DNA from 4 places in the Marinomonas sp. HM11-D genome. Region 2 is predicted to be linked to each of the others. Evidence: predicted binding sites of a transcription regulator. Region 2 holds the regulator's gene; each other region holds the start of a gene.
What was found. Region 2 encodes FliA, which starts transcription of late flagellar genes. Its sites were predicted from a motif close to CTAAAGTTNNNNNNNNNNCNGCCGATA; they were not measured.
Positions count from the first base shown of each region.

Region 1: a site for FliA is predicted at 1,349-1,375, ahead of flgK (flagellar hook-associated protein FlgK). Genes of this name have one in related genera too.
Region 3: a site for FliA is predicted at 1,590-1,616, ahead of ACOSVP_RS00570 (flagellin N-terminal helical domain-containing protein). Genes of this name have one in related genera too.
Region 4: a site for FliA is predicted at 1,334-1,360, ahead of flgM (flagellar biosynthesis anti-sigma factor FlgM). Genes of this name have one in related genera too.

Region 1 is NZ_JBMMKT010000001.1:119,148-122,288, forward strand. Features, by position in the region: gene ACOSVP_RS00530 (flagellar basal body P-ring protein FlgI) at 1-315, shown strand, start outside; gene flgJ (flagellar assembly peptidoglycan hydrolase FlgJ) at 328-1,287, shown strand; gene flgK (flagellar hook-associated protein FlgK) at 1,421-3,141, shown strand, end outside.
Region 2 is NZ_JBMMKT010000001.1:306,087-309,227, forward strand. Features, by position in the region: gene flhF (flagellar biosynthesis GTPase FlhF) at 1-1,204, shown strand, start outside; gene ACOSVP_RS01430 (RNA polymerase sigma factor FliA) at 1,327-2,046, shown strand; gene ACOSVP_RS01435 (chemotaxis response regulator CheY) at 2,104-2,484, shown strand; gene ACOSVP_RS01440 (protein phosphatase CheZ) at 2,494-3,141, shown strand, end outside.
Region 3 is NZ_JBMMKT010000001.1:126,466-129,606, forward strand. Features, by position in the region: gene ACOSVP_RS00560 (hypothetical protein) at 1-53, opposite strand, end outside; gene ACOSVP_RS00565 (flagellin domain-containing protein) at 465-1,307, shown strand; gene ACOSVP_RS00570 (flagellin N-terminal helical domain-containing protein) at 1,727-2,554, shown strand; gene ACOSVP_RS00575 (flagellar protein FlaG) at 2,633-3,040, shown strand; gene fliD (flagellar filament capping protein FliD) at 3,075-3,141, shown strand, end outside.
Region 4 is NZ_JBMMKT010000001.1:108,015-111,155, reverse strand. Features, by position in the region: gene ACOSVP_RS00485 (chemotaxis protein CheV) at 1-470, opposite strand, end outside; gene flgA (flagellar basal body P-ring formation chaperone FlgA) at 597-1,286, shown strand; gene flgM (flagellar biosynthesis anti-sigma factor FlgM) at 1,396-1,707, shown strand; gene ACOSVP_RS00470 (flagella synthesis protein FlgN) at 1,727-2,203, shown strand; tRNA gene ACOSVP_RS00465 (tRNA-Arg) at 2,298-2,373, shown strand; gene ACOSVP_RS00460 (methyl-accepting chemotaxis protein) at 2,438-2,935, opposite strand; partial or broken gene ACOSVP_RS00455 (PAS domain-containing protein) at 2,969-3,141, opposite strand, start outside.

The DNA.
Region 1 (3,141 bases), 190 kb from region 2:
ACCATTATCATTGGTCAGGATGTGACCGTATCTCCAGCCGCAGTGACCCACGGCAGTCTAACGGTAACGATTAAGTCCAATCCTGAAATTGGTCAACCGGATATCTTGCCGGGTGCAGGGCAAGAATTGGCTCCTCGTCAAGAAATTACAACCGATGACGAAAGTGGTCATATGTTTGTCTTTACTCAAGGTGCTTCGCTAAATGATATCGTGCGCGCGGTGAATCAGGTTGGCGCGGCGCCTGGTGATGTCATGGCGATTTTAGAAGGCTTAAAGCAAGCGGGCGCGTTGAACGCTGATCTTGTGGTGATCTAAGCTGGAGGAATTATGAGTCGAATTGATAACAATGCTTTTTTTGCTGACTTTAATTCGTTGGCGGATTTGAAACGCCAAGCCCAGCAAGATCCTGATGTAGCGCTCAAGAAAGTGGCGCAAGAGTTTGAAGCCATCTTCATTAACATGATGTTTAAAAATATGCGTCAGGCTAATGAGAATATTGGTGGCGGCTTGTTTGATAGCACTCAGACAAAGCAATACACGGAAATGATGGATACCCAGCTTGCTCAGTCACTTTCAAATGCGGGCGGCATTGGTTTAGCTGAGTCCCTTGTTCGTCAATTGCAAGGCAAGGGGATGGGATCATCTTTTGCTTCTAACAGTGATGATAGTGGTACCTCTGAGCAGGATTTTCTGCGACGTCTTTCTGTATTGGATATGGCTCAAGTACGAAATGTCGCTAAAAAGGCAGCTCAAGATCTTACCGAAAGTGCTCAACGTATTAGCGATAAAGCATCTGTTTCAGTAAAAGACGTAGCCTTTGATACGCCAGATAGCTTCGTTGAAACTTTGTGGCCCCATGCTCAAAAAGCCGGAGAAAAGCTAGGAGTGGATCCAAAGGCTATTCTTGCCCAAGCGGCCTTAGAAACAGGTTGGGGCAAGTATCCCATGGCTAAAAATGACGGCTCACCGAGCTATAACTTGTTCGGCATTAAGGCGGACCAGCGCTGGTCAGGCGATCGCACTTTATTGAATACCTTGGAGTTTCGTGATGGCGTCGCACAGCAGGAAAAGGCTGCGTTTCGCGCTTACGACTCCTTTGAGCAAAGCTTCGATGACTACGCAGACTTTTTAAAAGCCAGTGAACGGTATCAAAATGCCTTGCAAGCCGGCGATGATGCGGCAATGTTTGCCGCTTATCTGCAAAAAGGTGGCTATGCAACGGATCCTAATTACGCCGATAAGATCGCTAATATCCTATCTAGTAAATGGTTTAAAACCCTTCTATAACAAGGTGTTAAAAAGCCCTTATCATTTCTCTTAAATTCAATATGAGAAATCCTTCTTTTTGGTAAAGTAATTGCATCAGCTGACGATATAGAGTTATACGCATTTGCGTTTTGGTATCTGAGAGGTTAATCGCATGGCTAGTCTTTATTCCATTGGTTTGTCGGGGTTGCAGTCGAGTACTGCACGTATTACGACGACTGGTCAAAACACGGCAAACGTTGATACGGAAGGCTACAGCCGTCAGACAACTGCGACGGTGAGTCGCTCTGGTGGCGGTGTATTGGTCCAAGATACCAGTCGTATCATTAATCAATACGTTAACCAGCAAGTCTGGAGCGACACTTCAAAGCACAACTTCTACGAAAGCTATCATTCTATGATGACGTCGTTTGATACGGTCATGGGGGATGAAAGTGTGTCCATTAGTAATTACTTGGATTCGGCTTTCGGCTCATTGCAAACGGTTAATAGCGATCCTACAGACAGTGCGGCGCGTGCTCATGCCTATTCAACTTTTCAAGAACTGGCTGCTCAATATAACGAGTTGGCGGGTTATGTCTCTGACCAGCGAGAATTAGCGAGTGATGAGATTAGCAATAATATTGAGTCCATTAATAACATCACCAGTCAGATTGCATCGCTAAATGAGCAGATCTTTAAGCTTGAATCGACTACAAAAAGCTCCGCGAATGAGCTTCGTGATCAGCAAGAGCAGCTGGTAAAGGATTTGTCAGCTTACCTTGATGTTAAAGTGAAATACGATGATCACAAGTTAATGACGGTGAATCTAGCATCAGGTCAGCCACTTGTTTTACAAAGCAATAACAATCAACTGGCGTTAACCACAAATCCTAAGAACCCAGATGGTGAGTTAGGCATTGAGTTGAGCTTTGGCCGCTATGAAGTGAATATCCCGACGGATGCGTTGGGCGGCTCTATGGGCGGTTTGATTGCCTTCCGTAACGAGTTTGTGGCCACGGCAGAGCGTATGTTAGGTCAGCAGGCACTGGTATTAGCGGATACGATGAACGAGCAAAATAAGCTGGGTTTGGATGTCAATCAAAATCTAGGCATTAATTTGTTTGCCACTGACACTATCAAGTCCGTACCCAATTCAAGTAATGGTAACCCTAATGCAAATATCTCTGTCAGTATCACGCCAGGGGCTTCAAGTGATGTTCTGACCAACACCTATGAGTTGGTTATGACCTCAGCCAACCAATTTCAACTCGTGACTTATGATCTGGATGGTCGCATTACCAATGAATCAGATACAGTTGATATTGTACCATCTCCTTATACAGGAGAGCTTATTTCAGTGCCTGGTTACGGTGTTGATATCTCGTTTAACGGTTTGGCAGACTATACCACTGGCGATCGTTTTCAATTTATTCCCACTAAGGATGCTGCATCGACTTTAAGGTTGAGTGCACGTTCTGGTGATGATTTTGCAATGGCTGCTCCGATTGCGGTATCAAGTAGCTCATCAAATTTGTCGGATGTGGCGATTTCAATCTCAAGCGTGACTGATACAAGTACAAGTGCCTTTACAGCAAATAAAGCATTGGATGTGAATGCACCGCACAGTATTAGTATTAACGCAAATGGAGAGGTTGAGATTTTTGATGGTAGCGGTTCAGGTGTGCCTATTAATACACCTGCTACCATTACAGATTACAGAAATATTTTAGAGCAATTTGGTTTAGCTGCGAGTGCTGGATTTGATGTAAGTTTGGATGGTCAGCCTGAGCTGGGCGATAGTTTTTCCATTGCTTACAACAAGAATGGGGAGTCGGATAACTATAATGGCCTGAAACTAGCTGATTTACAGAATAAAGCCACGGTAGGGGGTGT
Region 2 (3,141 bases):
ATCGCCCACGTCTGCAGGATCAAGTCATCAGAATCCTGCGCAAAAAAGTGCTCCAGCTGCCGCTAGCAATGCTCGAGTCGCTCAACCAAGTGCTTCCTATCAAGAACGCATTCAACAAGCGCGTAACTTAAGTGGTAATGCCGCTTCGCCCAAATCTAAACCAAAAGGGGAAGCGTACGAGGTATTTGAAGAAGCCCCTGTTGCTCCGCCAAATCGTTACGTTGAGTCTGAACCTGCCATTCAAGAAGATCTCTCTATCAGACCTCATGTTCAGGTACGGCCGTCTCCAGATGAAGAGAAGCTTCGAGCGATGGAGAAAGAGCTTGAGCAGGTGCGACGACTGCTCGAACAAAGCCAAGAAGATAAACACCAAGCCGCGGCTCAAGCGAATGCCGTAAAACGTCAGACATTAGATCAACGACTCCATGAGCAACTAAAAACGCTAGGTTTATCGGATCGCGTGATTGATAAAATCGTTTCAGATCTTTCTTTAACAGGACGAGAGGAAGATTGGAAAAAAGCTTTGTCACATTTAGCTGATAGTATCCCCATCCGTTCTTCTAGCGAAGCCTTCAGTGGCTGCATCGCATTTATGGGGCCAACAGGCGTTGGTAAAACGACAACGATTGGTAAAATTGCCGCACAGTATGTGTTGAAATATGGCTCACAAAGTGTTGTTTTGATTACCACGGATACCTACCGTATCGCCGCGCATGAGCAACTTAGAACCTTTGGTCGCATTCTCAATGTACCAGTCGAAGTGGTCAATGAGTACACTGACCTGAATGAAGTGTTAGATAAGTATTCGGACTATTCGCTGATTTTGGTGGATACGGCTGGGATGAATCCTCGCGACCGCAACCTTGAGCGTCAGCTTGCTATGATGAAGCGTGCACGGGGTTACCTCAAGAAACTGTTGGTTTTACCTTGCACCAGCCAACGACAAGTTTTAAAAACAGTGGTGGATGTTTATTCTCAAATTCAGCTTGATGGCTGCGTTTTAAGTAAGCTAGATGAGTCTGCCTCGTTAGGTGAAGCTATCAGTGTGGTGATAGAAGAAGGTCTGCCTGTTATGTATGTGGCAGACGGCCAGAGAATTCCCGATGATATAGAACCTGCTAGGGCCCACAACCTGATTAGCCGAGCGGTTTATACTGCTGAACAGTTCGGTCAATTATATGGAGCTCTTAAGTACGGAAGTTAGTTTCGTAAAATTACGTTATTTGGCAGAGAAATTCTGAGGACTGTATAGTACATTGATAGCAAATGTACTTCAGATAACAGTTTTACAGTTTTAGCGTATAACAACGCAAAGATGGATGTAGCATGTATACAAAGAAGGCGACGTTATCGATAGATGCGATGGTACAGAAATATGATTTTCTGGTTAAAAAAATCGCCTATCATTTGCTGGCTCGATTGCCAAGCAGTGTGGATATCGATGACCTAATACAAGCAGGGATGATGGGCCTTATTGAAGCCTACAAACGCTTCGAATCGACTAAAGGTGCCTCATTCGAGACCTATGCTGGTATTCGTATTCGTGGCGCCATGATGGACGAAGTGCGTAAGAGTGATTGGGCGCCTCGCTCAGTTCGACGTAATAGCCGAGCGGTAAGTAGTGCCATTCGAGAAGTAGAATCCATCAGTGGTCGTGAGGCAACGGATATTGAAGTTGCTGCCCATATGGGTATTAGTATTGACGAATATCATGAAATCCTGCATTCCTCTATGTCTACTCAGTTGTTTAGCTATGAAGAAATGTTGGATAGTGAGACGGGTAGCCATGAATTGGATATAAAGGTTGAGGGCGAAAGCAGTCAGCCTGATCAGTTAGTGGCTGAAGCGGGCTTCCAATCCCAACTAGCACAAGAGATCGACCGTTTACCAGAACGTGAAAAGCTGGTGTTGTCTTTGTATTACAATGACGAATTGAATTTAAAAGAAATTGGTGCCGTTTTGGGCGTCAGTGAATCACGAGTTAGCCAAATACATAGTCAAGCTGCGATGCGTTTGCGTTCAAGGCTGAGTGGCTGGCAAGATTAATGAATATGATAGAAATGACTTTACCTAAGGGTTGTGGAGGTTGCATTGGATAAAAATATGAAAATCCTGATTGTTGATGATTTCTCAACGATGAGACGTATCATCAAAAATCTACTGAGGGATTTGGGATTTACCAATACAGTCGAGGCAGATGATGGAACGACTGCGCTACCTATTCTGCAAACAGGCACAATTGATTTTCTTGTGACGGACTGGAACATGCCTGGTATGACAGGTATTGAGTTGCTTCGAGCTGTTCGAGCTGACGAAAAACTGAAAACTATTCCTGTTTTAATGGTTACTGCTGAAGCCAAACGTGATCAGATCATTGCTGCGGCTCAAGCGGGCGTGAACGGTTATGTTGTGAAACCTTTTACTGCAGTGGCCTTGAAGGAAAAAATCGAAAAGATTTTCGAACGTATCGATTCCGCAAAATAGGGGCTGGAAATGTCTAGTGAAAACGAGTCAAAACTTGGGGAATTCGAGACCGTCGTAAAAGATGGTGCGGTTGATTTGCTCAATAAAATTGAAGTCGGTGACTTTAGTGGAGCAATCAAGGTTATCCAAGAATTAAGCGAGGCTCGCCATAAAAGTTTTTATAACGAAGTTGGTTGTTTAACTCGTAGCTTGCATGATGCCATTCGAGATTTTCAAATCGACTCGGTAGACATGATGGTGAAAAGCGGCGTTTCTGATGCCGAAGCCGGCTCTCGAATCACAGATGCTTCAGATCGCTTGAATTATGTTATTGAGATGACCAGCTCTGCTGCTAACAAAACCATGGATATGGTGGATAGTAGTGTGCCGGTTGCCAGTGAGTTGCAAAATCAAGCTCGAGAACTTCATAAAGATTGGAATCGTCTGATTCAGCGTGATTTAACACCACAAGAATTTCGCGATTTGTACAAACGAATTGATGCGTTTTTGAAGTACACGGATGAAAGCGCGACAACCTTGCATAACAATTTAAATACTATTTTGTTAGAGCAAGGCTATCAAGACCTAACTGGACAAGTGATTACACGTGTTAACGAGCTAATACGCGATGTAGAAGAGCGTTTAGTGCACCTTGTTTCTGTTGCCGGTCGAGTTGAT
Region 3 (3,141 bases), 180 kb from region 2:
TAGGTCTGACGATACTGAGGATTAGCTTTAGTAAAGAAGGCGGTCCCAATCAAGATAAGCTCCTCATCTGAGCGGACGCTTAATTTGGGATCTCTTAAGTCTGCATCTTTAGTGCTGATGCTTCCCATATTCATCCAATTAGAGCCGTCGTTACTTTTAAGGACTCTTAATGTGCCGTTTGGGGATGTGTGGGTAGAGGCTTCTCTAAAGGTACACCACCATGCTCCTTGAAAATGCACTAAGTCTGTGAATGCATTGTGTTCAGACTGCTGCCAGATGGTTTGTAGCTTGAGCTCTTTCATTGGGATGTGATGCCTATATTGTCTTTTTGCTAAATCTTACGCCTCCAGAAAAAAAATTGAAGAAATTCCTAAAGTAAAAACATCCTATGACGATAACTAAATCATAAGAGATACAAACAATATGTATCACCGAATAAGTTAGAATTGAGTGGAGATATAATCATGGCTCTATATGTAAATACAAACGTTTCTTCTTTAAACGCTCAACGTCAATTGATGGGTTCAGGTAATGCTTTAACAACTTCTTTTGAGCGTTTATCTTCTGGTTTCCGCATCAACAGTGCAAAAGATGATGCGGCAGGTCTGCAGATCAGTAACCGTATGACTTCTCAGATCCAAGGTCTGAACCAAGGCATTCGTAACGCAAATGACGGTATCTCTGTTGCTCAGGTAGCAGAAGGTGCTTTGCAGGAGTCTACAAACGCATTACACCGTATTCGTCAATTAGCGGTTCAGTCGCAAAACGGTATTAACTCAAGTGCGGACCGTGCGGCATTGCAGAAAGAAGTGACTGCTTTGATCGCTGAGATGAGTCGTATTGCAACTACTACACAATTTGGTGGCGTGAACCTGTTGTCAGGTGGTTATTCTGCTAAGTTCTTAGTGGGGGCGAATGCCGGACAAACTATCAGTGTTAATATTTCTAGTCCTACAGGGCTTGCAGGCCCAAGCTTTGGTGCTTCGGGTCTAGGTGTTTCTACTGTAGATATTTCTACTGAGACGGGGGCGTCTGGTGCGTTAGCTGCCATTGATGCAGCTATTACTGCAGTGGATAGTAAACGAGCTGATTTAGGTGCGGTGCAGAACCGTTTTAGCTCAACTATCCGCAACTTAAGTAACATTGTGGAAAACGTAACTGCGGCACGCTCGCGAATTCAAGACACAGATTTTGCAACTGAAACTGCGGAATTGACTCGTAACCAGATTCTACAGCAGGCTAGTAATACTATTCTCGCGCAAGCGAACCAACGTCCTCAAGCAGCGTTGTCGTTGTTGGGAGGTTAAAAATAACCCGTTGGGGTGGATTAGGAGGTCGAGGTAAGATTTGGCATCCAGCCACCAACGGGGATAATTAGAGTTTCTCATTCTAACTATATTAGCCAAGCTTAATGCTTGGCTTTTTTTTGCTCTTTTTACGGAGCGACTGGGGGAGGTAGTCCCAGTTACTGATAAATTGCATAATGCGTGCCAAATGGTTAAGTTATTGAAAAGTATCAATAATATTGTTGTTTAAAGATGGGCTTGGCAATTATTTGCCATAACGTGAAAAAAAAATAAAAAAAAAGGCTAAAGTTTGCCTTAAGTGACCCGATAAGCTGATTAGGTAAGATGTAAAGGATTTGGAACTCTAGAGGTGGGGTTCCATATCTCCCACCTAGGTGGTTATTAAGGCTGGGCAGTCAGATGCCCATTAGGAGGTCGTTATGGCTTTATATGTAAATACAAACGTTTCATCATTGAATGCACAACGTCAGTTATTGAGCTCTGGTAACAGCTTGAGCACTTCATTTGAGCGTTTGTCTTCAGGTTTTCGTATTAACAGTGCGAAAGATGACGCAGCGGGCTTGCAAATCAGTAACCGTATGACATCTCAGATTCAAGGTTTGAATCAGGGTATTCGTAACGCGAACGATGGTATCTCTGTTGCTCAGGTAGCGGAAGGTGCGTTACAAGAAACAACAACTGCGCTACACCGTATCCGCCAATTGGCGGTGCAATCTCAAAACGGTATCAACTCAAGTGCGGACCGAGCAGCGTTACAGAAAGAAGTGACTGCACTTATAGCGGAAATGAGTCGTATTTCGACTGATACTCAGTTTGGTGGCGTGAACCTTCTAACAGGCGGTTACTCTGCAAAATTCCTTGTAGGTGCTAATGCTAACCAAAATATTAGTGTAAACCTTTCACGAACTGGTGGTGGTTTCGGTGCTTCTGGCTTAGGTGTTGGCGCTGTTGATATCTCTACAGTGGGTGGTGCATCGGGTGCGTTAGCAACGATTGATGCTGCAATTACTGCTGTAGATGGTAAACGTGCAGACCTAGGTGCGGTTCAAAACCGCTTTAGTTCTACTATTCGTAACTTAAGTAATATTGTTGAAAACGTGACTGCTGCGCGTTCACGTATCAAGGATACTGACTTTGCGACAGAAACTGCAGAATTAACTCGTAACCAGATTCTTCAGCAAGCCAGTACTTCTATCCTAAGTCAGGCGAACCAGCGTCCACAAACAGCGCTATCTTTGCTAGGCTAAGCGATATCCCAAGCTAATATGAGCTAAACTCAAGAGTGGTTTAGCTCTGTTAGCTTCATTTTTATGAAGGGGGAGGGTATGTCTTTAAATAGTATTGAAAATAAGTCTATGCCTTTAGCATTTGATGGAAGTGTATTGGCTTCATCTGCTAGTGTAGTGACTCAACAATTAAAGGGCACCAACTCAAATTCTGAATCAGAGCAAACAGCTGAAAAAGAAGAGTCAGCTTCTGTAGAGGATAGCCCAGCGGTGTTACAGAAGGCTGTGGAAGATATTAACGCTATGGTTGAATCTAAAAACCGGCAGTTAAGATTCTCTGTTGATGACTCCAGTGGAAAGCCAGTCATTACGGTGTTAGATTCTGAGAATGAAGATGTGATTCGTGAGATTCCTACCGAAGAAGTGCGCCGTTTGGCGGCGAGAATTGAAGAATTACAAAGTGAATTGGGTATGGCTACAGGTCTTATTGTAGACAGCCGAGTTTAAATTGATTGTTAGCGTTTGCTAGAAGGGGACGAACATGTCAATAGGTGGAACACTAGGGGTTGCTTCAGGGTTAGCGTTAGAAGACTTAGTAACTCAATTGG
Region 4 (3,141 bases), 200 kb from region 2:
GCCACTTCAGACAGAATCTGCTCAACATCAATGATCTCAACCATTTCCTTATCCACCTGACAGACAGCGGTCAGGTAGTTGTCATTCGACAAACCTTTTGGTGGCGGCTGAATATCACTCCAGTTCATGTTTACAATACGTTCCACACCACGCACCAAGAAACCTTGAATGCGGCGGTTGTACTCAGTAATGATCACGAAGCAATGTTGGATATTTTCAATTGGGCTAGCCCCTGTTGCTAGACCCAAGTCTAGAATCGGAATCGTGCCACCACGAATATGTGCCACGCCGCGAACTACAGGACTGCTGTGTGGCATGCTAGTAAGCTTAGGGCATTGCAACACTTCCTTCACTTTGAAAACGTTGATGCCATAGATTTGCTTACCGTTTAAGCGAAACAGCAATAATTCAAGACGGTTTTCTCCGACGAGTTGGGTTCGCTGGTTTACGCTCTCGAGAACTCCGGCCATAAAAGCCTCCTAAAATCTGCGCTCTATATAACAGGGGAAACCCTATTATTATGAAAATCCCTCATCAAATGATAGAGTGATTCCGTTGTTTTTACTAACCCAAGTCGACATCCTTGGAGATTTACAATGGGTCGCGTCAAGCTTCTGACCATATTACTCTTTTTTCTTTGCAGTTGGAGTAGTGCGTCACAATTAGAAACTCAAATAGAACAATTTATTCAACAAGTTGAATACAAACGATTACAAAGCATTTATCCCAATGCTCGAATCAACATAGCCGTTCAAAATAAAGTCGCACTAGATTACTTGCCCGATTGCAATCAGCCTATTGCCATTGATAACCAGCGCCCCGAAGCCGTTAACCGCACTACCTATGCCATCAGTTGCGAAGATCCGGTATGGAAGTCTTATGTACCCGTTGAACAAAGTATTTTAATAGAAGGCATAAAAGCCATTGCACCAATCTCTCGTGGCGAGCGCATTAGCGAGCAAAATACCGACATCGGCGAGATTGATCTGGCGACTTTAAGAGGTCACTTATACACCAGCGCTAACCCTCCTTACGGGCTGGTTGCTTCACGCAACATTCGTATCAATAACTTTATTACCGACCAAGTCACCGAGCTACCAGACCTGATTAAGAAAGGCAGTAACGTACTGATCACAGCACAAAGCAACAGCATTGTGGTAAGAATGAATGGCGTAGCACTAGAAGATGGCGTGAAAGGCCAACAGATTCGCGTTCAAAACGTCAGTTCTGGTCGAATTGTGTACGGAAAAGTTGTCAGTGATGGTGAGGTTTTAGTAAACTACTGACTAATAGCGACTTGCTATCTTCAGTTAAAAATAGTTGAAAATAATTTCTAAAGTTTCAACGCGCGCGACCGATAACTGAGTTAGCGGACTAATTCTGGAGGCAAGCACCATGGCAATGAACATTTCGGGCGTTGGTACACAACCAACTCTCTCATCGACTAAAAACGATCGTGTTAAGAATGACGAAACGAATACTACGTCGTCTAACACAGGCGTTAGCAGTAAAGAAGGTCTTTCTGAGGACACTGTGCAACTAAGCAGTGTGGCTCAGTCTCTACAAGTCAAAGGCTCTGGCTCTGAAGCGAGTGTGGACATGGATAAAGTAGAAAAAATCAAACAAGCAATTGCCGCAGGCGAATACAAGATAGATACCGAAAAGCTTGCTAGCAATATGATGGCAATGGACGAGTTGTTTAGCTAAGTAAACACTCGCTCTCATTATGATCCCGCTTGCCCCCCTCTTTACTCAGATCAAAGAGAACCTTGAACAGTTGTCCGAGGTTCTTCTTCGAGAGCGCTCAGCCTTAGCAACCGCAACACCTGACGACATCCTTCAACTTGCCTCCGAAAAAAAGGTATTGCTCGACAATATCGATGCCGCCAATGAGAAACGTCAAAGCATGCTAATCAAATTTGGCATTCTCAATCCTAAAAAACCGTCTGACGCAGATTTCCTAAAATGGCTCGACAGCCAAGACGGCATGGACGAGCTGAAAGACCTCATCAATGAATGCAATGGCTTGTTAGACCGCTGCAAACGGGAAAACAACACCAACGCACAGATCCTAGGCACACTGCAGAAACGCAATAAAGACATGTTTGAAATGCTGCAGGGCCATAACCGCAAGAATAAAGTCTATACCGCCTCTGGTGGCACTCGCCCAATTAGTAGTAAACATACCATTGGTAGAGCCTGAACCTTTCCGTTTCCAATAAAGCTTTACAAAACAGTGAGCTAGCGACGCATTAACTTGGTATCCAAGGCTCGAATTGATATACTCCATCTATCGTGTCTCCATAGGTAAACGGGATATACCTGCTGCCTCCTAAGCGGCGATTCCAGGTTCGAGTCCTGGTGGAGACGCCATAGACACAACAAAGCCGCTCTCGAAGCGGCTTTGTTGCATTTGGGAAATAGATTCATTAGGTAGTTATGGGCGCATAGCTTCTACCATACTCACGAATTGTTCCACGCCACGTTTTACTTCTTCCAAACCTAACGACACATTATTGATACTTTCTTGGCCATGTAAGGCAATGCCTGAAACAGACGTCAACGACGTATCAATCTGCTTAATCAATTGATGGTTAAGCTCAACCACTTTGGAAATTTCAGCGGTCGCAACTGAAGTACTACTGGCCAGTTTACGCACCTCATCGGCGACAACAGAAAAACCACGCCCAGCATCACCCGCTCGTGCAGCTTCAATGGCTGCATTCAAGGCAAGTAAATTGGTCTGATCTGCAATAGAACGAATGGTCACCACAATATCGGCAATATTTTTAAACTGCTCCATTAGCTGATTACCTACAGACGTTGCATGACTTACTTGCTCCGCAATGGTGTGTGATGTATCCACCGCTTCACTCAATACCTGTACCGCATTGGTAGTAATTTGGCTGGTTTGCTCTGATGTCGCTGCGGCCATATCTACTGCATTCATGGCGATAGACACCCTTTCAGTAATATCGGAAGCAAACTTCACGACCTGAAGCACCTTGCCATCTTCATCTAAAATCGGGTTATAGGTCGCCTGCAGCCATATTACATTGCCCTGGCTGTCATAGCGCTTATAGCGCCCTTTCGATAATTGCCCGCTTGACAATTTTCTCCAGAAATCAGGATTTTGACGAT